4 regions of the Bacillus sp. S10(2024) genome follow, and region 1 is predicted to be linked to each of the others. Evidence: a T-box and tRNA genes for the amino acid it is inferred to sense, from the RefSeq annotation. Region 1 holds a T-box; the other regions hold tRNA genes.

Region 1 (4,855 bases):
AGATCCTGCAGACTTAACGGAAATAGAAGAATTAAAATGTACAAATGCTTATCTTGAGATGAAAGTAGAATTATTAAAAAGTATCAGGAAATCGAAAGGAGATGGTCCCAGAAGTCATCATTACGCTCATAGAAGAAATGAAAGATCGGTATTCCATTGGCCTCATCTGTGAATGCATGGGTATCTCCCGTGCTACGTATTATCGTTGGAAGAGAAAGTCATGGGGCTTGTCTCCTCTAGAAAAGCAAATTAAAGAGCTTTGTACAACTTGCAAATTTTGAATTGGACATCGCACTGTCACGGGGTTGCTACGAACAAAATTAGCAATACACGTTAACCGAAAGGCCGTACAAAGAATTATGCAAAAATATAACCTTTAGTGTAGAGTAAAGCCAAAACGGAAAGTGAAGATATTAGGAGAAAGTCGGAAGAATTCTATATCCAAAAAGGGTACGACTTACAAATTCTATTGTACTAGAAAAAATAAATGATTCCATGCATTATTATAATTACATACGACCGTTTAAAAAATTAAACTACCTGTCCCCGATTGAGTATCGGGAACAGGTAGCATAGATGTTTTATTTCTGTCTCATATTGGTGGTCCAGCTCAATATCTCTTGAACTTCTTGCGGTTTCTTTTGTGTTATAAGTTTCTATTCTGAATTTCCTGCTGAATATTTGCAAAGAATTCGTCAAATCGTACAGCTTTAGATTGTTTTTCTCCATATTTTCGTATGTTTACTTCGTTACGCTCGGCTTCTTGATCACCAACGACAAGGACATATGGAACTTTTTGAACTTGCGCTTCTCGCATTTTATAACCGAGTTTTTCATTGCGAAGATCAAGTTCTACTCGTACACCAGCATCTTTTAACTTTTCTTCTATTTCTTTTGCGTATTGTTCATGTACTTCGGCAGATACAGGAATGATTTTTGCTTGTACGGGAGCTAACCATGTTGGGAATGCTCCGGCAAAATGTTCAATTAAGATGCCAAAGAATCGATCTATTGAACCGAATACAGCACGGTGAATGACAACAGGACGTTGCTTTTCATTTTTTTCATTAATATAGCTTAAGTTAAATTTCTCCGGCATTTGGAAATCGAGCTGTACAGTTGCACATTGATGGCTTCTATTTAAAGCATCTTTAATGTGAAAGTCAATCTTTGGACCGTAAAACGCTCCGTCACCTTCATTGATTTTATAGCGGAAATTGAGCTCTTCTAGTACATTTTGCAGGGCGCCTTCCGCCTTGTTCCATAACTCGTCATCTCCCATTGAATTTTCTGGTCTTGTAGAGAGCTCAACTTCATATTCAAAACCAAATGTACGATATACATAATCGATTAAATCAATGACTCCTTTTATTTCATCTTCAATTTGTTCAGGTGTTACAAAGATATGGGCATCATCTTGACAGAATGTACGAACTCTAAGAAGTCCATTAAGAGCGCCGCTAAATTCATGACGATGGACTTGCCCAAATTCAGCCATTCGAACTGGTAAATCACGATAAGAGTGCAGCTTATTTCTAAACATTAACATGTGACCAGGGCAGTTCATTGGTTTTAAAGCAAATTTTCCATGATCAACTTCTGTGAAATACATATTCTCTTTATAATGGTCCCAATGACCGGAGTTTTCCCATAGTTTTTGATTCATCATTAAAGGAGTACGAACTTCTTGATAATTACGCTTTTGCTGAATCCCTCGTAAAAAAGCTTCCATTTCGTTTCGGATAATTTGTCCTTTTGGTAAATAAAATGGCATTCCTGGCGCTTCTTCAGAGAACATAAATAATTCTAATTCATTGCCTAATTTACGATGATTGCGTTTTGCGGCTTCTTCTAAAAAGATTACATACTCATCTAGTTCCTTTTTAGAAGGGAAGGCAACCCCATATATTCTTTGAAGGACTTGGTTATTACTGTCACCGCGCCAATATGCTCCTGAAACATTTGTTAATTTAAAAGCTTTCATAAAACCAGTAGATGGTAAATGTGGTCCGCGGCATAAGTCTAAAAATTCACCTTGTTTGTAAAGAGTTATGTTTTGATCAGCAGGGATATCTTGTAATAGCTCTAATTTTAAATGGTCACCGAGCTCTTCAAATATTTGTTTTGCTTCATCTCGGCTTACTTCGATTCGTTGAATTTCTAAATTTTCATCAATAATGTTTTGCATCTCTTGTTCAATTTGAACTAATTCTTCAACTGCAATACTATTTGGAAGATCCATATCATAGTAAAACCCATTTTCAATAACAGGACCAACGCCTAAGTTGATGTGACCGTGTATTCTTTTAACGGCTTGTGCTAATATGTGGGCTGCTGTATGACGTAGCACATCTAAACCTTCTTTTGATTCTAAAGTTAGAATCTCAATTTTTGCATCTTCCTGTATGCCTCTACGTAAATCAAATAGTTGCTGATTCACTTTTCCGGCAATAGCTTTCTTTTTTAACCCAGGACTAATTGATTCTGCAATTGCCTCTAATGTAGTTCCTTTTATATACTCCTGTTCACGACCATTTGGAAAACGAATTTGAATCATTTTGTTACTCATCATTATCACTCCATTTTATAATATAAAAAAACGCACTCATCCCTAAAATAGGGACGAGTGCGTTAATACCCGTGGTTCCACCCAGATTCCCATCACACTAAACAAGTGTCGATGGCTCCATGCGCTGTAACGTAGCGTCTACGGTATTGGATACTATGTTTCCCCAATACAGCTCCAAGGTGGTAAGTATATTCTTCTGCGTTTAGGAAGATCTCAGCAATTCTTCCTTCTCTGTAAAACCGTAAGAATACCTCATGTCCTTTTCATAGCTAATTGTTATATGGAATTGAGAAAAATAAAAAACGCACTCATCCCTAAAACAGGGACGAGTGCGTTAATACCCGTGGTTCCACCCAGATTCCCATCGTACTAAAAAAAGTGTCGATGGCTCCGTGCGCTGTAACGTAGCGTCTACGGTATTGGATACTATGTTTCCCCAATACAGCTCCAAGGTGGTAAGTATATTCTCCTGCGTTTAGGAAGATCTCAGCAATTCTTCCTTCTCTGTAAAACCGTATAGAATATCTCGTGTCCTTTTCGTTGCTTTTTTATAGCATTAGTATGTTGATTCATAATATACAATATTTAAATAATTTTTGCAAATATTTTTTGGGATGAATTGTATTTTTTATAATTTAATATATGTAAAAAGAAAACTTATTTTACAAAAAGTCTCAAAAAATAAACGGTAAATATGTGAATTCTGATATACTACAAATAAATATCAGAAAAAACAGAAAATATTAAGAAGGAGGATGAGAAGAGTATGTCAATTTTAGAAAGAATTCGAGAAAATGTCTCGCAAGTCATTGTAGGAAAAGAAGAGGTAATTGATTTAGCAATGATTGCATTGGTAGCAAACGGACATATTTTATTAGAAGATGTTCCAGGAACAGGGAAGACATCATTAGCGAAAAGTCTTGCGAAAAGTATAGATGGAAAATTTCAGCGTGTACAATTTACATCAGATACATTGCCGGGGGATGTAGTTGGTTTAGAGTATTTTGACATGAAAGAATCTGATTTTAAAACGAGGATGGGGCCGATTTTTGCTAATATCGTGCTAGTCGATGAAATTAATCGTGCCGTTCCGCGTACTCAGTCCGCTTTATTAGAAGTGATGGAGGAGCGTACGGTTACGATTGCCGGGGAAACGCATGTGTTGCCGCAGCCGTTTATTGTACTTGCTACGCAAAATCCATTAGAGTCTGCTGGTACATTTCCGCTTCCGGATGCGCAGTTAGATCGTTTTTTATTAACGATCAGACAAGGGTATCCAAGTCGAATGCATGAAAAGGAGATGTTACGTCGTTTCCGCAAACAAGATCCGATGCGCGATTTACAAAGTGTGGTGTCTCTTACGGATATTCTATCTTTGCAAGAACAAGCAAAGCAGGTTGAAATTCATGAAGAAGTAGAAGATTACTTATTGGATATTGTGGAGAAGACACGTCAGCATGAACTTGTTGAAATTGGGGTGAGTCCACGGGGTTCATTGGCTTTCATGAAAGCAGCACAAGCCCGGGCGTTATTAAAGGGAAGAGAATTTTGTACACCGGATGATTTTTATACGCTAGCAGAGCCTGTTTGTGCTCACCGATTAACTCTTAGCATTGAAGGGGATATGAAAACAACGAAAGCACATGTAATGAAAGAGATTTTGGAGCATGTGGCTGTCCCAGTGGAGAATGTATGAAAGAGAAATTAACAATTAAACATCCGTTTGTGGAAACGTATGTTGCATGGAGTATCGCTTTTATTACTATACTTATGTGGCTATTTATACAAAATTTCTTTCTGTTTGTACTTGCTTTTTTTTATTTGCTTATGGTTAGTTTTGCTCATTGGTATGTACGGAAAGCTTCACAAATATATTGTGAAATATCACAACAACACGAACGTCTTTTTATTGCTGAGAACGGGCATTGCCGTGTACGTATTGTAAATCCAACAAAACTGCCGATTTTTGAAGTTTCTTTTCGCTTTCGCTCGGATGAACAGATGAAATGGGGATGGTCAGAAGGTGAATTAGAGCAATCAGTTCATTCGTATCGTATTCCTTTGCAACTGAAAAAGCAGGAAACGTTAGACATATATTTACATGTATCAGCGCAGCAAAGAGGACTACATAGCTGGCAAGAAGCGGAAATCATTTTGTCTGATCCATTTCATCTTATTACAATTCACATCCCAATAAGGAAACAACATATGCCGTGCTTTCGTATATATCCTCGCATTGCCAAAATAAATATTCCGGAAACAAACAGCTGGAAACACGGATTTCGA
Region 2 (4,855 bases), 2.4 Mb from region 1:
TGTCCAGGGTGAAGTTCAGGTAACACTGAATGGAGGCCCGAACCCACGCACGTTGAAAAGTGCGGGGATGAGGTGTGGGTAGCGGAGAAATTCCAATCGAACCTGGAGATAGCTGGTTCTCCCCGAAATAGCTTTAGGGCTAGCCTTAAGTGTAAGAGTCTTGGAGGTAGAGCACTGATTGGACTAGGGGTCCCCATCGGATTACCGAATTCAGTCAAACTCCGAATGCCAATGACTTATCCTTAGGAGTCAGACTGCGAGTGATAAGATCCGTAGTCAAAAGGGAAACAGCCCAGACCGCCAGCTAAGGTCCCAAAGTGTGTATTAAGTGGAAAAGGATGTGGAGTTGCTTAGACAACTAGGATGTTGGCTTAGAAGCAGCCACCATTTAAAGAGTGCGTAATAGCTCACTAGTCGAGTGACTCTGCGCCGAAAATGTACCGGGGCTAAATACACCACCGAAGCTGCGGATTGATACCTATGGTATCAGTGGTAGGGGAGCGTTCTAAGTGCTGTGAAGTCAGATCGTAAGGACTGGTGGAGCGCTTAGAAGTGAGAATGCCGGTATGAGTAGCGAAAGACGGGTGAGAATCCCGTCCACCGAATGCCTAAGGTTTCCTGAGGAAGGCTCGTCCGCTCAGGGTTAGTCAGGACCTAAGCCGAGGCCGACAGGCGTAGGCGATGGACAACAGGTTGATATTCCTGTACCACCTCTTTATCGTTTGAGCAATGGAGGGACGCAGAAGGATAGAAGAAGCGTGCGATTGGTTGTGCACGTCCAAGCAGTTAGGCTGGTAAGTAGGCAAATCCGCTTACCGTGAAGGCTGAGCTGTGATGGGGAAGCTCCTTATGGAGCGAAGTCTTTGATTCCCCGCTGCCAAGAAAAGCTTCTAGCGAGATAAAAGGTGCCTGTACCGCAAACCGACACAGGTAGGCGAGGAGAGAATCCTAAGGTGTGCGAGAGAACTCTGGTTAAGGAACTCGGCAAAATGACCCCGTAACTTCGGGAGAAGGGGTGCTTTCTTAACGGAAAGCCGCAGTGAATAGGCCCAAGCGACTGTTTAGCAAAAACACAGGTCTCTGCGAAGCCGTAAGGCGAAGTATAGGGGCTGACACCTGCCCGGTGCTGGAAGGTTAAGGAGAGGGGTTAGCGCAAGCGAAGCTCTGAACTGAAGCCCCAGTAAACGGCGGCCGTAACTATAACGGTCCTAAGGTAGCGAAATTCCTTGTCGGGTAAGTTCCGACCCGCACGAAAGGTGTAACGATTTGGGCACTGTCTCAACCAGAGACTCGGTGAAATTATAGTACCTGTGAAGATGCAGGTTACCCGCGACAGGACGGAAAGACCCCGTGGAGCTTTACTGTAGCCTGATATTGAATTTTGGTACAGCTTGTACAGGATAGGCGGGAGCCTTTGAAGCCGGAGCGCTAGCTTCGGTGGAGGCGCTGGTGGGATACCGCCCTGGCTGTATTGAAATTCTAACCTACGGGTCTTATCGACCCGGGAGACAGTGTCAGGTGGGCAGTTTGACTGGGGCGGTCGCCTCCTAAAAAGTAACGGAGGCGCCCAAAGGTTCCCTCAGAATGGTTGGAAATCATTCGTAGAGTGCAAAGGCATAAGGGAGCTTGACTGCGAGACCTACAAGTCGAGCAGGGACGAAAGTCGGGCTTAGTGATCCGGTGGTTCCGCATGGAAGGGCCATCGCTCAACGGATAAAAGCTACCCCGGGGATAACAGGCTTATCTCCCCCAAGAGTCCACATCGACGGGGAGGTTTGGCACCTCGATGTCGGCTCATCGCATCCTGGGGCTGTAGTCGGTCCCAAGGGTTGGGCTGTTCGCCCATTAAAGCGGTACGCGAGCTGGGTTCAGAACGTCGTGAGACAGTTCGGTCCCTATCCGTCGTGGGCGTAGGAAATTTGAGAGGAGCTGTCCTTAGTACGAGAGGACCGGGATGGACGCACCGCTGGTGTACCAGTTGTTCTGCCAAGGGCATAGCTGGGTAGCTATGTGCGGAAGGGATAAGTGCTGAAAGCATCTAAGCATGAAGCCCCCCTCAAGATGAGATTTCCCATAGCGTTAAGCTAGTAAGATCCCTGAAAGATGATCAGGTTGATAGGTTCGAGGTGGAAGCGTGGTGACACGTGGAGCTGACGAATACTAATAGATCGAGGACTTAACCATATAATATGAAGCAAATGTTATCTAGTTTTGAAGGAATATACCTTCATAAGTCTGGTAATGATGGCAGAGAGGTCACACCCGTTCCCATACCGAACACGGAAGTTAAGCTCTCTAGCGCCGATGGTAGTTGGGACTTTGTCCCTGTGAGAGTAGGACGTTGCCAGGCTTGTATTATTCCGCAGTAGCTCAGTGGTAGAGCTATCGGCTGTTAACCGATCGGTCGTAGGTTCGAGTCCTACCTGCGGAGCCATATGCTTCCATAGCTCAGCTGGTAGAGCACTTCCATGGTAAGGAAGAGGTCACCGGTTCAAGCCCGGTTGGAAGCTTGCGAGAAGTATCAAAAATTTTTGGCCCGTTGGTCAAGTGGTTAAGACACCGCCCTTTCACGGCGGTAACACGGGTTCGAATCCCGTACGGGTCACCACTTTTGGAGGATTAGCTCAGCTGGGAGAGCACCTGCCTTACAAGCAGGGGGTCGGCGGTTCGATCCCGTCATCCTCCACCATATAAGTTTTCATGTCGGAGGGGTAGCGAAGTGGCTAAACGCGGCGGACTGTAAATCCGCTCCTTCGGGTTCGGCAGTTCGAATCTGCCCCCCTCCACCATTTTAAAAAAACAACCTTATAAAGGTTTATTTTTTTGGTGAGACGATTATACTAGTAAGTATTAATGGGCTATAGCCAAGCGGTAAGGCAACGGACTTTGACTCCGTCATGCGCTGGTTCGAATCCAGCTAGCCCAGCCATTTAAGAGCCATTAGCTCAGTTGGTAGAGCATCTGACTTTTAATCAGAGGGTCGAAGGTTCGAGTCCTTCATGGCTCACCATTTTTGCGGAAGTAGTTCAGTGGTAGAATACAACCTTGCCAAGGTTGGGGTCGCGGGTTCGAATCCCGTCTTCCGCTCCAACCTGGGGCCTTAGCTCAGCTGGGAGAGCGCCTGCCTTGCACGCAGGAGGTCAGCGGTTCGATCCCGCTAGGCTCCATACAGTTAAAAAAGCTTGAAGTCGAATAATAGACTTCAAGCTTTTTTGTTTATATAAATTCAATTTTGATGCTTCGATGCAGAATACAATATAACAGCTACTTGCTTTCTCCTTTTGTTTTAAACCTTGTGTGGGGTAGAAAAGGGTCCTGGCCGCTTCTAGGCATGGCCAGATGCTCTCGCCTCCCTAAAAAAGAAAAGTTTTTTAGTTTTAATTTATATATTTTTGATGACTCCAACTTTAATATTAAAGTTGGAGGGAGTTGTTTCATGTGAAGATTATTATTGCATCCGATTCATATAAAGAAAGTTTAACAGCTTTAGAAGTATGTGAAGCAGTAGAAAAAGGATTTTGCTCTATATACCCAAAAGCAGAGTATATAAAAATTCCTATTGCAGATGGTGGAGAAGGAACAGTACAAGCACTTGTTGATGCAACGCAAGGGAAAATCGTGAATCTTCCTGTGACAGGTCCATTAGGAAACGTAGTAGAAGGGTTTTACGGCCTTTCTGCAGATCAACAGACGGCTTTTATTGAAATGGCAGCTGCGTCTGGTTTACATCATGTTCCACTTGAGAAGAGGAATCCGTTTTTAACGACAACAAGAGGGACGGGAGAACTCATTTTACACGCATTAGAACAAGGCGTCCATCGTATCATTTTAGGACTTGGAGGAAGTGCTACAAACGATGGAGGAGCAGGAATGTTATCCGCGTTAGGTGTACGTTTTTTTGATAGCAGTAATTGCGTTATAGAGCCAAATGGAGGAAACTTAGATTGTATTACTTATTTTGATATATCACAGTTAGACCCTCGTTTAGCGCAGGTTGAAATTGAAGCAGCTTGTGACGTCACGAATCCTTTAACAGGGGTGACAGGGGCATCTTTTATATTTGGAAGACAAAAAGGAGCCACAGACGAGATGATAGAGCGGTTAGATTGCAATTTAAAGTATTATGCTAGGTTAATTAAACAAACTCTTCATGTTGATATCGAATTTGTCCCAGGAGCAGGTGCTGCAGGCGGACTTGGAGCAGCTATTGTTGCCTTTTTCCATGGTACACTTAGAAAAGGTATTGATATTGTACTTGATTACACGAATTTTAATGTTCATTTGCAAAATGCAGATTTAGTGATTACAGGAGAAGGAAGAATTGATGAACAGACAGTCTATGGAAAAGCGCCTATAGGAGTAGCAAAACGAGCTAAAGAACATAATCTTCCTGTTATTGCAATTGCCGGAGCTGTTCACCCAAATCATACTCCGATTTATGAAGAGGGCATTGATGCTGTATTTAGTATCGTTTCAGGAGTAATGACATTAGAAGAAGCGTATGAAATGGGAAAAGAAAATATTTATACTACAGCACGAAATATTGCGGCTATATGGAAACTAGGATTAAAAAATCGTCCCTACTCGTAAGGGACGATTTTTTTATGCATATTTTAGCGGGAAATTCTCACTTTATGGCTTCTTTATATTGTATTAAGTGTATATAAATACAAAAAAATGTCGAGTTGAGTCAGATAATATAAAAGATTTAAAATATTTAGTGAAAGCATAAAAGGGGGAATCATCTATGAAGAAAGAAATTTCAATTGTGGGAGTACCGATGGACTTAGGACAAATGCGCCGCGGTGTTGATATGGGGGCGAGCGCGATTCGTTATGCTGGAGTTGTTGAAAGA
Region 3 (4,855 bases), 1.9 Mb from region 1:
CATCTAACTGCTCTTTTGATAATCCCTTTGCTTGTTTACAAAGAAACAGAAACATAAACTCCATCATTTCTTTATGAGACAAAAGTGGCTTATACTTTTCAATACACTCCACATTAAACTTAATTCTTTCCCAAATAAACTCATCATTACTCTCTAATTCCGTAACCTTTTGTTTTATAATTAAATAATTCCAAGCGACTACTTGTGTAAATACATCCCATGATTCATACTCTAACGATGTTTGTACGAATTCCTCTAATCCCTCAGCAACCATAAAAGCATAAGCTTGTTGATACCATCCTACTTCTTGACATAAACGAATAATTCGAACCAAAGTTGGCATTTCATCTTTATGAAACTTCGGCAGATCATGTAATTTTTTCATTCCATATAAAATAAAAGGAATTAAATTTTCTTTTTTATAAAATTCTTTTTCTTTCCAAGCCAGAATAGTTCGTTCTTTTCCTTCTCCCTTTGGATACTTTGGTATAAGCAAAGAAAATAAATCCGCAAAATTTTCCGGCTCTGCATACGCATCCGTAACCAAGTTCCAATTAGGTCCAGGTCGCATAATCGTCATATAATTCCCCCCCCATTTTCTATATGTATGATAAAATATTTGAATGCTATTAAACTGATTATTAATATATTCAAAAAAACATATAATACTTATATTTATTAGTATATCATGATTTTCATATGTTAATAGTTGTTAATAAAAATTTCAAAAGTAATTCACATAAAATATAAATTTAATCTGCGGGAGATCCCCCCACAGATTATGAATTAAACTAATGGAGCGTATGTTGACAGCTTATCCTTCACTACATCTTTGCTTTCAGATGAAGCATTCCTGCCCTTAGCAAACAGAATAAAAGTATCCCTTCCCTTTAGTCTGTATGCTCTGATATTTCACTTAAGGCAACGCCTGCCTGATCATCTGCATATTTAGTTGTTGCTAAATCACCAAGTGATAGCATTCCAACAAATTGCCCATGTTCAACTACTGGCAATCTTCTTATTTGGTAACGTGCCATTAATTCTGTTGCTTTTTCAATAGCGTCATCAGGGGACACGGAAATAATTTGTGTTGTCATAATATTTGTGATTTGATTGGAACCTGGATGTTTTTCTGCAATTCCCCGCACAACCAAATCACGGTCTGTGACAAGACCAATAACCTGATTATTCTCTACAACAGGAATCATTCCTATATCTTCTTCTTTCATTTTCACCGCTGCTTCATAAACGTTATCTAGTGGCGTACATTGTACAATATTCGTGCTCATCAATTCTCGAACAGTTGTCATAAATATATTACCCTCCTTTACACACTTTAGCATTTCCAACCCCCTTCATTTCGATTCGCCAGTTTCTTAAAAGATAAATGAGATACCATCTCTCATTTATAATTACGCTTTATCAAATGTAGAGAGCGATCTAACCTAAAATCCCAATTAGATGTTTAAGTGGTGGGTAGTTGACCTACTTGCCATAAAATGCAAAATAAATTGGATATTGACTACTACAATGACCAATTCTAAAAACATTAGAATTGTGGGGGGAAAGTATAAACTTTATCGTTCTTCATAAAGAAAACGACTCGTTAAGATACAGAGTATAAGTAGGACGGGGTTAGTAAAAGAAATACTTTATACCGTAAAATATTTATGCAACATTCCGCTGTACAAACTTAAAAGTGAATTAATATAGTTCCATTTTGAGTATAACTAAAATAATCCATTAGTTAAAATATAATGCACTATATTCTTTCCTAATTACACAAAATCATACAAAATCCTTCATTATTTATAATAAAAAATAAAATATTTTATAATATGGTAAAAATATACTTATTGTTATAATAACGTGAAACGACCATCAGTAGGGTTTCTTTATTCGCTCTTCTCATTCTTACTGCCCAAAAGTAGTCGAATAAACATATGTATAAGGAGATCATTAATCAAAGAAGTAATTATATTTGTTATAACAAATATAATATATGGAAGGTATAATTTATAATATTATTTTTCTTTAAATAAAAAGAGTCAGCACCATGCTGACTCTTTTTATAATGACCCGTACGGGATTCGAACCCGTGTTACCGCCGTGAAAGGGCGGTGTCTTAACCACTTGACCAACGGGCCATGGCTCCGCAGGTAGGACTCGAACCTACGACCGATCGGTTAACAGCCGATAGCTCTACCACTGAGCTACTGCGGAATATGGTGGGCCTAAATGGACTCGAACCATCGACCTCACGCTTATCAGGCGTGCGCTCTAACCAGCTGAGCTATAGGCCCATATTTCTTACAGGGGCAGTAGGAATCGAACCCACACCGGAGGTTTTGGAGACCTCTGTTCTACCTTTAAACTATGCCCCTAAGTGGTGCCGGCTAGAGGACTTGAACCCCCAACCTACTGATTACAAGTCAGTTGCTCTACCAATTGAGCTAAGCCGGCTAGTTTACAAAAAAAAAAAAATGATGGCTCGGGACGGAATCGAACCGCCGACACGAGGATTTTCAGTCCTCTGCTCTACCGACTGAGCTACCGAGCCTTTATGTAAATGGCGGTCCCGACCGGGGTCGAACCGGCGATCTCCTGCGTGACAGGCAGGCATGTTAACCACTACACCACGGGACCATTGGTTGCGGGGACAGGATTTGAACCTGCGACCTTCGGGTTATGAGCCCGACGAGCTACCAGACTGCTCCACCCCGCGATGATATAATATTCTTTTAAATAAAAAATGGAGGAGGTAGAGGGATTCGAACCCCCGCGCGACTCTCGCCGCCTGTCGGTTTTCAAGACCGATCCCTTCAGCCGAACTTGGGTATACCTCCATATATATAAAGCTTTAATGGTGGAGCCTAGCGGGATCGAACCGCTGACCTCCTGCGTGCAAGGCAGGCGCTCTCCCAGCTGAGCTAAGGCCCCATTGTTTTAAAACTATCGGGAAGACAGGATTTGAACCTGCGACCCCCTGGTCCCAAACCAGGTGCTCTACCAAGCTGAGCCACTTCCCGTTAATAAAGCGCGCCCGAGAGGACTCGAACCCCTAACCTTTTGATCCGTAGTCAAACGCTCTATCCAATTGAGCTACGGGCGCATATGGTGCCGAGGGCGGGGGTCGAACCCGCACGGTGGTCACCCACCGCAGGATTTTAAGTCCTGTGCGTCTGCCTGTTCCGCCACCCCGGCGTCATATTGAAAATTGGAGCGGAAGACGGGATTCGAACCCGCGACCCCAACCTTGGCAAGGTTGTATTCTACCACTGAACTACTTCCGCAAAACATATATGACTTATTGCTTATTTAATTGAAAGTGCGGGTGAAGGGAGTCGAACCCCCACGCCAAAGGCGCCAGATCCTAAGTCTGGTGCGTCTGCCAATTCCGCCACACCCGCATATTACATTTTAAAAATGGTGAGCCATGAAGGACTCGAACCTTCGACCCTCTGATTAAAAGTCAGATGCTCTACCAACTGAGCTAATGGCTCTTACTTAAATGGCTGGGCTAGCTGGATTCGAACCAGCGCATGACGGAGTCAAAGTCCGTTGCCTTACCGCTTGGCTATAGCCCATCAAATGGTGGAGGGGGGCAGATTCGAACTGCCGAACCCGAAGGAGCGGATTTACAGTCCGCCGCGTTTAGCCACTTCGCTACCCCTCCGACATGAAAACTTATATGGTGGAGGATGACGGGATCGAACCGCCGACCCCCTGCTTGTAAGGCAGGTGCTCTCCCAGCTGAGCTAATCCTCCATTTGCCTGGCAACGTCCTACTCTCACAGGGGCAAAGCCCCAACTACCATCGGCGCTAGAGAGCTTAACTTCCGTGTTCGGTATGGGAACGGGTGTGACCTCTCTGCCATCATTACCAGACTATATTCATTTGAGACAATCATTATTATACTTGATTGAGTTAAAAAGTCAATAAGTTTTTTTATGTTCTCTCAAAACTAGATAACACTTGCTTCATATTATATGGTTAAGTCCTCGATCTATTAGTATTCGTCAGCTCCACGTGTCACCACGCTTCCACCTCGAACCTATCAACCTGATCATCTTTCAGGGATCTTACTAGCTTAACGCTATGGGAAATCTCATCTTGAGGGGGGCTTCATGCTTAGATGCTTTCAGCACTTATCCCTTCCGCACATAGCTACCCAGCTATGCCCTTGGCAGAACAACTGGTACACCAGCGGTGCGTCCATCCCGGTCCTCTCGTACTAAGGACAGCTCCTCTCAAATTTCCTACGCCCACGACGGATAGGGACCGAACTGTCTCACGACGTTCTGAACCCAGCTCGCGTACCGCTTTAATGGGCGAACAGCCCAACCCTTGGGACCGACTACAGCCCCAGGATGCGATGAGCCGACATCGAGGTGCCAAACCTCCCCGTCGATGTGGACTCTTGGGGGAGATAAGCCTGTTATCCCCGGGGTAGCTTTTATCCGTTGAGCGATGGCCCTTCCATGCGGAACCACCGGATCACTAAGCCCGACTTTCGTCCCTGCTCGACTTGTAGGTCTCGCAGTCAAGCTCCCTTATGCCTTTGCACTCTACGAATGATTTCCAACCATTCTGAGGGAACCTTTGGGCGCCTCCGTTACTTTTTAGGAGGCGACCGCCCCAGTCAAACTGCCCACCTGACACTGTCTCCCGGGTCGATAAGACCCGTAGGTTAGAATTTCAATACAGCCAGGGCGGTATCCCACCAGCGCCTCCACCGAAGCTAGCGCTCCGGCTTCAAAGGCTCCCGCCTATCCTGTACAAGCTGTACCAAAATTCAATATCAGGCTACAGTAAAGCTCCACGGGGTCTTTCCGTCCTGTCGCGGGTAACCTG
Region 4 (4,855 bases), 3.2 Mb from region 1:
GATACCGTAGTAAGTTGAACCTTTACGTTGAATAATATGGTAAGCAGCATCGCGTACATTTGCAAAGATTTCATCTAAATCACTTTGTTTATACTGCTCATTGTTCGCTAAGATTGTTTCTATCTTTTGTACACCGATAGAAGCATGGCTCCATACAGGAAGCTCTGTGTCACCATGTTCACCAATAATATACGCATGCACGTTACGTGGGTCTATATCTAAGTACTCACCTAACATATAACGGAAGCGAGCAGAGTCTAAAGTTGTACCAGAACCGATTACGCGCTCTTTTGGTAATCCAGATTCTTTCCAAGTTACATAAGTTAAAATGTCCACTGGGTTAGTTGCGATTAAGAAGATACCATCAAATCCGCTATCCATAATACCGCGAACGATTTGTTTAAAGATTTTTGTATTCTTCTCAACTAAATCTAAGCGAGTTTCACCTGGCTTTTGTGGTAATCCAGCAGTGATAACAACAAGATCTGCATCTTTACAATCTGCATAGCTACCTTTCCAAACTTTTGTTGGAGCTAGAGCGAATGGAACAGCGTGGCTTAAGTCCATTGCTTCGCCTTCTGCTTTTGCTTCGTTTACATCAACAAGAACAAACTCTTCAACTACACCTTGGTTAATCATAGAATATGCATAGCTGCAACCTACAGCTCCTGTTCCTACTAATACTACGCGGTTGATACCTTTTTTCATGGTAAAATCCCCTCTCTATTTTCTAATATCATTATTAGCATTGTCATTTAAGTAAAAAATTAAAATACTGATTTTATATTGTTTAACTTCCTTACATACATATTGTAGCACGTTTCTTTGTGAATATATTCACGTTTTTTGACCTATTTGTGAACTTTTTCACAGATAGGAGAAAGTTATAATACCAAGCATGGAATCAACTTCAATGGTAGCGTTTTCTTTAGATTGTGAAAAGTAAAATATATACTATTAAACTTATTTTTAATAAAATATAAAACCATCGAATACAAAGAAAAGTTAGAATATCCTTTTCTCTTTATAATTTGCAGTAGTCCTCAGCAACCTTTATGGCTCCATTTCATTTCTGCAAATCAAAAATTATTCCTTTAATAACTACGCCAAAGATTCTCACTTTTGTTCGCCATATTATTAGTCTTTCTTAAATACGAAAAAAAATCTCTAAAATGCAAAAAAAGATAGCAGAATCTGCTATCTTTTTTAATATGACCCGTACGGGATTCGAACCCGTGTTACCGCCGTGAAAGGGCGGTGTCTTAACCACTTGACCAACGGGCCAATTTCTGGCAGAGAAGAAGGGATTCGAACCCTCGCACCGCTTACGCGATCTACTCCCTTAGCAGGGGAGCCCCTTGAGCCACTTGGGTACTTCTCTATATTATATGGCTCCGCAGGTAGGACTCGAACCTACGACCGATCGGTTAACAGCCGATAGCTCTACCACTGAGCTACTGCGGAATATGGTGGGCCTAAATGGACTCGAACCATCGACCTCACGCTTATCAGGCGTGCGCTCTAACCAGCTGAGCTATAGGCCCTAGAAAAAGCGGGTGAAGAGAATCGAACTCTCGACCAGAGCTTGGAAGGCTCTTGTTTTACCACTAAACTACACCCGCATAAAAATGGTGAGCCATGAAGGACTCGAACCTTCGACCCTCTGATTAAAAGTCAGATGCTCTACCAACTGAGCTAATGGCTCATTTTGAAATGGTGCCGGCTAGAGGACTTGAACCCCCAACCTACTGATTACAAGTCAGTTGCTCTACCAATTGAGCTAAGCCGGCTTGCATATTTCAAAATGGTGGCTCGGGACGGAATCGAACCGCCGACACGAGGATTTTCAGTCCTCTGCTCTACCGACTGAGCTACCGAGCCTTAATATAAATGGCGGTCCCGACCGGGGTCGAACCGGCGATCTCCTGCGTGACAGGCAGGCATGTTAACCACTACACCACGGGACCATTGGTTGCGGGGACAGGATTTGAACCTGCGACCTTCGGGTTATGAGCCCGACGAGCTACCAGACTGCTCCACCCCGCGATGATATAATATTCTTTTAAATAAAAAATGGAGGAGGTAGAGGGATTCGAACCCCCGCGCGACTCTCGCCGCCTGTCGGTTTTCAAGACCGATCCCTTCAGCCGAACTTGGGTATACCTCCATATATAAAAACTTGAGTGGTGGACCTTGTAGGACTCGAACCTACGACCGGACGGTTATGAGCCGTCTGCTCTAACCAGCTGAGCTAAAGGTCCTTTATGGTAGCGGCGGAGGGGATCGAACCCCCGACCTCACGGGTATGAACCGTACGCTCTAGCCAGCTGAGCTACACCGCCATAAAGAATTATAAGTGGAGCCTAGCGGGATCGAACCGCTGACCTCCTGCGTGCAAGGCAGGCGCTCTCCCAGCTGAGCTAAGGCCCCATTGTTTTAAAGCTATCGGGAAGACAGGATTCGAACCTGCGACCCCCTGGTCCCAAACCAGGTGCTCTACCAAGCTGAGCCACTTCCCGTTAATAAAGCGCGCCCGAGAGGACTCGAACCCCTAACCTTTTGATCCGTAGTCAAACGCTCTATCCAATTGAGCTACGGGCGCATATGGTGCCGAGGGCGGGGGTCGAACCCGCACGGTGGTCACCCACCGCAGGATTTTAAGTCCTGTGCGTCTGCCTGTTCCGCCACCCCGGCATGTCATATTGAAAACTGGAGCGGAAGACGGGATTCGAACCCGCGACCCCAACCTTGGCAAGGTTGTATTCTACCACTGAACTACTTCCGCAAGACATGTATGAGTTATTTTACTGAAAGTGCGGGTGAAGGGAGTCGAACCCCCACGCCAAAGGCGCCAGATCCTAAGTCTGGTGCGTCTGCCAATTCCGCCACACCCGCATATTATTTTTAAAAATGGGGCGACTGATGGGAATCGAACCCACGAGTGTCGGAGCCACAATCCGATGCGTTAACCACTTCGCCACAGCCGCCATAATCCTGGTGCCGGCTAGAGGACTTGAACCCCCAACCTACTGATTACAAGTCAGTTGCTCTACCAATTGAGCTAAGCCGGCATTTATATGGTGGAGGATGACGGGATCGAACCGCCGACCCCCTGCTTGTAAGGCAGGTGCTCTCCCAGCTGAGCTAATCCTCCATTTGCCTGGCAACGTCCTACTCTCACAGGGACAAAGTCCCAACTACCATCGGCGCTAGAGAGCTTAACTTCCGTGTTCGGTATGGGAACGGGTGTGACCTCTCTGCCATCATTACCAGACTATATTCATTTGAGACAATCATTATTATACTTGATTGACTCAAAAAGTCAACAAGTTTTTTTATGTTCTCTCAAAACTAGATAACACTTGCTTCATATTATATGGTTAAGTCCTCGATCTATTAGTATTCGTCAGCTCCACGTGTCACCACGCTTCCACCTCGAACCTATCAACCTGATCATCTTTCAGGGATCTTACTAGCTTAACGCTATGGGAAATCTCATCTTGAGGGGGGCTTCATGCTTAGATGCTTTCAGCACTTATCCCTTCCGCACATAGCTACCCAGCTATGCCCTTGGCAGAACAACTGGTACACCAGCGGTGCGTCCATCCCGGTCCTCTCGTACTAAGGACAGCTCCTCTCAAATTTCCTACGCCCACGACGGATAGGGACCGAACTGTCTCACGACGTTCTGAACCCAGCTCGCGTACCGCTTTAATGGGCGAACAGCCCAACCCTTGGGACCGACTACAGCCCCAGGATGCGATGAGCCGACATCGAGGTGCCAAACCTCCCCGTCGATGTGGACTCTTGGGGGAGATAAGCCTGTTATCCCCGGGGTAGCTTTTATCCGTTGAGCGATGGCCCTTCCATGCGGAACCACCGGATCACTAAGCCCGACTTTCGTCCCTGCTCGACTTGTAGGTCTCGCAGTCAAGCTCCCTTATGCCTTTGCACTCTACGAATGATTTCCAACCATTCTGAGGGAACCTTTGGGCGCCTCCGTTACTTTTTAGGAGGCGACCGCCCCAGTCAAACTGCCCACCTGACACTGTCTCCCGGGTCGATAAGACCCGTAGGTTAGAATTTCAATACAGCCAGGGCGGTATCCCACCAGCGCCTCCACCGAAGCTAGCGCTCCGGCTTCAAAGGCTCCCGCCTATCCTGTACAAGCTGTACCAAAATTCAATATCAGGCTACAGTAAAGCTCCACGGGGTCTTTCCGTCCTGTCGCGGGTAACCTGCATCTTCACAGGTACTATAATTTCACCGAGTCTCTGGTTGAGACAGTGCCCAAATCGTTACACCTTTCGTGCGGGTCGGAACTTACCCGACAAGGAATTTCGCTACCTTAGGACCGTTATAGTTACGGCCGCCGTTTACTGGGGCTTCAGTTCAGAGCTTCGCTTGCGCTAACCCCTCTCCTTAACCTTCCAGCACCGGGCAGGTGTCAGCCCCTATACTTCGCCTTACGGCTTCGCAGAGACCTGTGTTTTTGCTAAACAGTCGCTTGGGCCTATTCACTGCGGCTTTCCGTTAAGAAAGCACCCCTTCTCCCGAAGTTACGGGGTCATTTTGCCGAGTTCCTTAACCAGAGTTCTCTCGCACACCTTAGGATTCTCTCCTCGCCTACCTGTGTCGGTTTGCGGTACAGGCACCTTTTATCTCGCTAGAAGCTTTTCTTGGCAGCGGGGAATCAAAGACTTCGCTCCATAAGGAGCTTCCCCATCACAGCTCAGCCTTCACGGTAAGCGGATTTGCCTACTTACCAGCCTAACTGCTTGGACGTGCACAACCAATCGCACGCTTCTTCTATCCTTCTGCGTCCCTCCATTGCTCAAACGATAAAGAGGTGGTA

The links. The T-box of region 1 lies ahead of thrS (threonine--tRNA ligase). A T-box ahead of a tRNA ligase gene usually reads a tRNA of that ligase, here a tRNA-Thr.
Region 2: it has a tRNA-Thr gene. The T-box ahead of thrS (threonine--tRNA ligase) is inferred to sense a tRNA for this amino acid. The anticodon was not compared.
Region 3: it has a tRNA-Thr gene. The T-box ahead of thrS (threonine--tRNA ligase) is inferred to sense a tRNA for this amino acid. The anticodon was not compared.
Region 4: it has a tRNA-Thr gene. The T-box ahead of thrS (threonine--tRNA ligase) is inferred to sense a tRNA for this amino acid. The anticodon was not compared.

Annotation. Positions count from the first base shown of each region.
Region 1 is NZ_JBFLUR010000002.1:960,522-965,376, forward strand. It holds gene AB1280_RS04965 (transposase) at 1-172, shown strand, start outside; gene AB1280_RS04970 (hypothetical protein) at 138-281, shown strand; gene AB1280_RS04975 (IS3 family transposase) at 282-380, shown strand; gene AB1280_RS04980 (IS3 family transposase) at 484-576, shown strand; gene thrS (threonine--tRNA ligase) at 647-2,569, opposite strand; T-box leader at 2,616-2,845, opposite strand; T-box leader at 2,888-3,119, opposite strand; gene AB1280_RS04990 (AAA family ATPase) at 3,336-4,265, shown strand; gene AB1280_RS04995 (DUF58 domain-containing protein) at 4,262-4,855, shown strand, end outside.
Region 2 is NZ_JBFLUR010000002.1:3,392,508-3,397,362, reverse strand. It holds rRNA gene AB1280_RS17250 (23S ribosomal RNA) at 1-2,184, shown strand, start outside; rRNA gene rrf (5S ribosomal RNA) at 2,235-2,350, shown strand; tRNA gene AB1280_RS17240 (tRNA-Asn) at 2,360-2,434, shown strand; tRNA gene AB1280_RS17235 (tRNA-Thr) at 2,438-2,510, shown strand; tRNA gene AB1280_RS17230 (tRNA-Glu) at 2,534-2,608, shown strand; tRNA gene AB1280_RS17225 (tRNA-Val) at 2,614-2,689, shown strand; tRNA gene AB1280_RS17220 (tRNA-Tyr) at 2,706-2,789, shown strand; tRNA gene AB1280_RS17215 (tRNA-Gln) at 2,855-2,929, shown strand; tRNA gene AB1280_RS17210 (tRNA-Lys) at 2,935-3,010, shown strand; tRNA gene AB1280_RS17205 (tRNA-Gly) at 3,016-3,090, shown strand; tRNA gene AB1280_RS17200 (tRNA-Ala) at 3,095-3,167, shown strand; gene AB1280_RS17195 (glycerate kinase) at 3,439-4,590, shown strand; gene rocF (arginase) at 4,748-4,855, shown strand, end outside.
Region 3 is NZ_JBFLUR010000002.1:2,812,096-2,816,950, forward strand. It holds gene AB1280_RS14370 (DUF3965 domain-containing protein) at 1-580, opposite strand, end outside; gene AB1280_RS14375 (CBS domain-containing protein) at 891-1,310, opposite strand; tRNA gene AB1280_RS14380 (tRNA-Glu) at 2,076-2,147, opposite strand; tRNA gene AB1280_RS14385 (tRNA-Asn) at 2,149-2,223, opposite strand; tRNA gene AB1280_RS14390 (tRNA-Ile) at 2,227-2,303, opposite strand; tRNA gene AB1280_RS14395 (tRNA-Trp) at 2,314-2,384, opposite strand; tRNA gene AB1280_RS14400 (tRNA-Thr) at 2,388-2,463, opposite strand; tRNA gene AB1280_RS14405 (tRNA-Phe) at 2,488-2,560, opposite strand; tRNA gene AB1280_RS14410 (tRNA-Asp) at 2,571-2,646, opposite strand; tRNA gene AB1280_RS14415 (tRNA-Met) at 2,649-2,725, opposite strand; tRNA gene AB1280_RS14420 (tRNA-Ser) at 2,754-2,846, opposite strand; tRNA gene AB1280_RS14425 (tRNA-Ala) at 2,865-2,940, opposite strand; tRNA gene AB1280_RS14430 (tRNA-Pro) at 2,956-3,029, opposite strand; tRNA gene AB1280_RS14435 (tRNA-Arg) at 3,039-3,112, opposite strand; tRNA gene AB1280_RS14440 (tRNA-Leu) at 3,116-3,204, opposite strand; tRNA gene AB1280_RS14445 (tRNA-Gly) at 3,219-3,293, opposite strand; tRNA gene AB1280_RS14450 (tRNA-Leu) at 3,330-3,410, opposite strand; tRNA gene AB1280_RS14455 (tRNA-Lys) at 3,428-3,503, opposite strand; tRNA gene AB1280_RS14460 (tRNA-Gln) at 3,513-3,587, opposite strand; tRNA gene AB1280_RS14465 (tRNA-Tyr) at 3,593-3,676, opposite strand; tRNA gene AB1280_RS14470 (tRNA-Val) at 3,693-3,768, opposite strand; rRNA gene rrf (5S ribosomal RNA) at 3,773-3,888, opposite strand; rRNA gene AB1280_RS14480 (23S ribosomal RNA) at 3,991-4,855, opposite strand, start outside.
Region 4 is NZ_JBFLUR010000002.1:4,122,233-4,127,087, reverse strand. It holds gene AB1280_RS20995 (L-lactate dehydrogenase) at 1-708, opposite strand, end outside; tRNA gene AB1280_RS20990 (tRNA-Glu) at 1,213-1,284, opposite strand; tRNA gene AB1280_RS20985 (tRNA-Ser) at 1,291-1,381, opposite strand; tRNA gene AB1280_RS20980 (tRNA-Asn) at 1,390-1,464, opposite strand; tRNA gene AB1280_RS20975 (tRNA-Ile) at 1,468-1,544, opposite strand; tRNA gene AB1280_RS20970 (tRNA-Gly) at 1,552-1,622, opposite strand; tRNA gene AB1280_RS20965 (tRNA-Lys) at 1,630-1,705, opposite strand; tRNA gene AB1280_RS20960 (tRNA-Thr) at 1,715-1,790, opposite strand; tRNA gene AB1280_RS20955 (tRNA-Phe) at 1,806-1,881, opposite strand; tRNA gene AB1280_RS20950 (tRNA-Asp) at 1,892-1,967, opposite strand; tRNA gene AB1280_RS20945 (tRNA-Met) at 1,970-2,046, opposite strand; tRNA gene AB1280_RS20940 (tRNA-Ser) at 2,075-2,167, opposite strand; tRNA gene AB1280_RS20935 (tRNA-Ile) at 2,185-2,261, opposite strand; tRNA gene AB1280_RS20930 (tRNA-Met) at 2,266-2,342, opposite strand; tRNA gene AB1280_RS20925 (tRNA-Ala) at 2,358-2,430, opposite strand; tRNA gene AB1280_RS20920 (tRNA-Pro) at 2,446-2,519, opposite strand; tRNA gene AB1280_RS20915 (tRNA-Arg) at 2,529-2,602, opposite strand; tRNA gene AB1280_RS20910 (tRNA-Leu) at 2,606-2,694, opposite strand; tRNA gene AB1280_RS20905 (tRNA-Gly) at 2,711-2,785, opposite strand; tRNA gene AB1280_RS20900 (tRNA-Leu) at 2,815-2,895, opposite strand; tRNA gene AB1280_RS20895 (tRNA-His) at 2,912-2,987, opposite strand; tRNA gene AB1280_RS20890 (tRNA-Thr) at 2,996-3,071, opposite strand; tRNA gene AB1280_RS20885 (tRNA-Val) at 3,079-3,154, opposite strand; rRNA gene rrf (5S ribosomal RNA) at 3,159-3,274, opposite strand; rRNA gene AB1280_RS20875 (23S ribosomal RNA) at 3,377-4,855, opposite strand, start outside.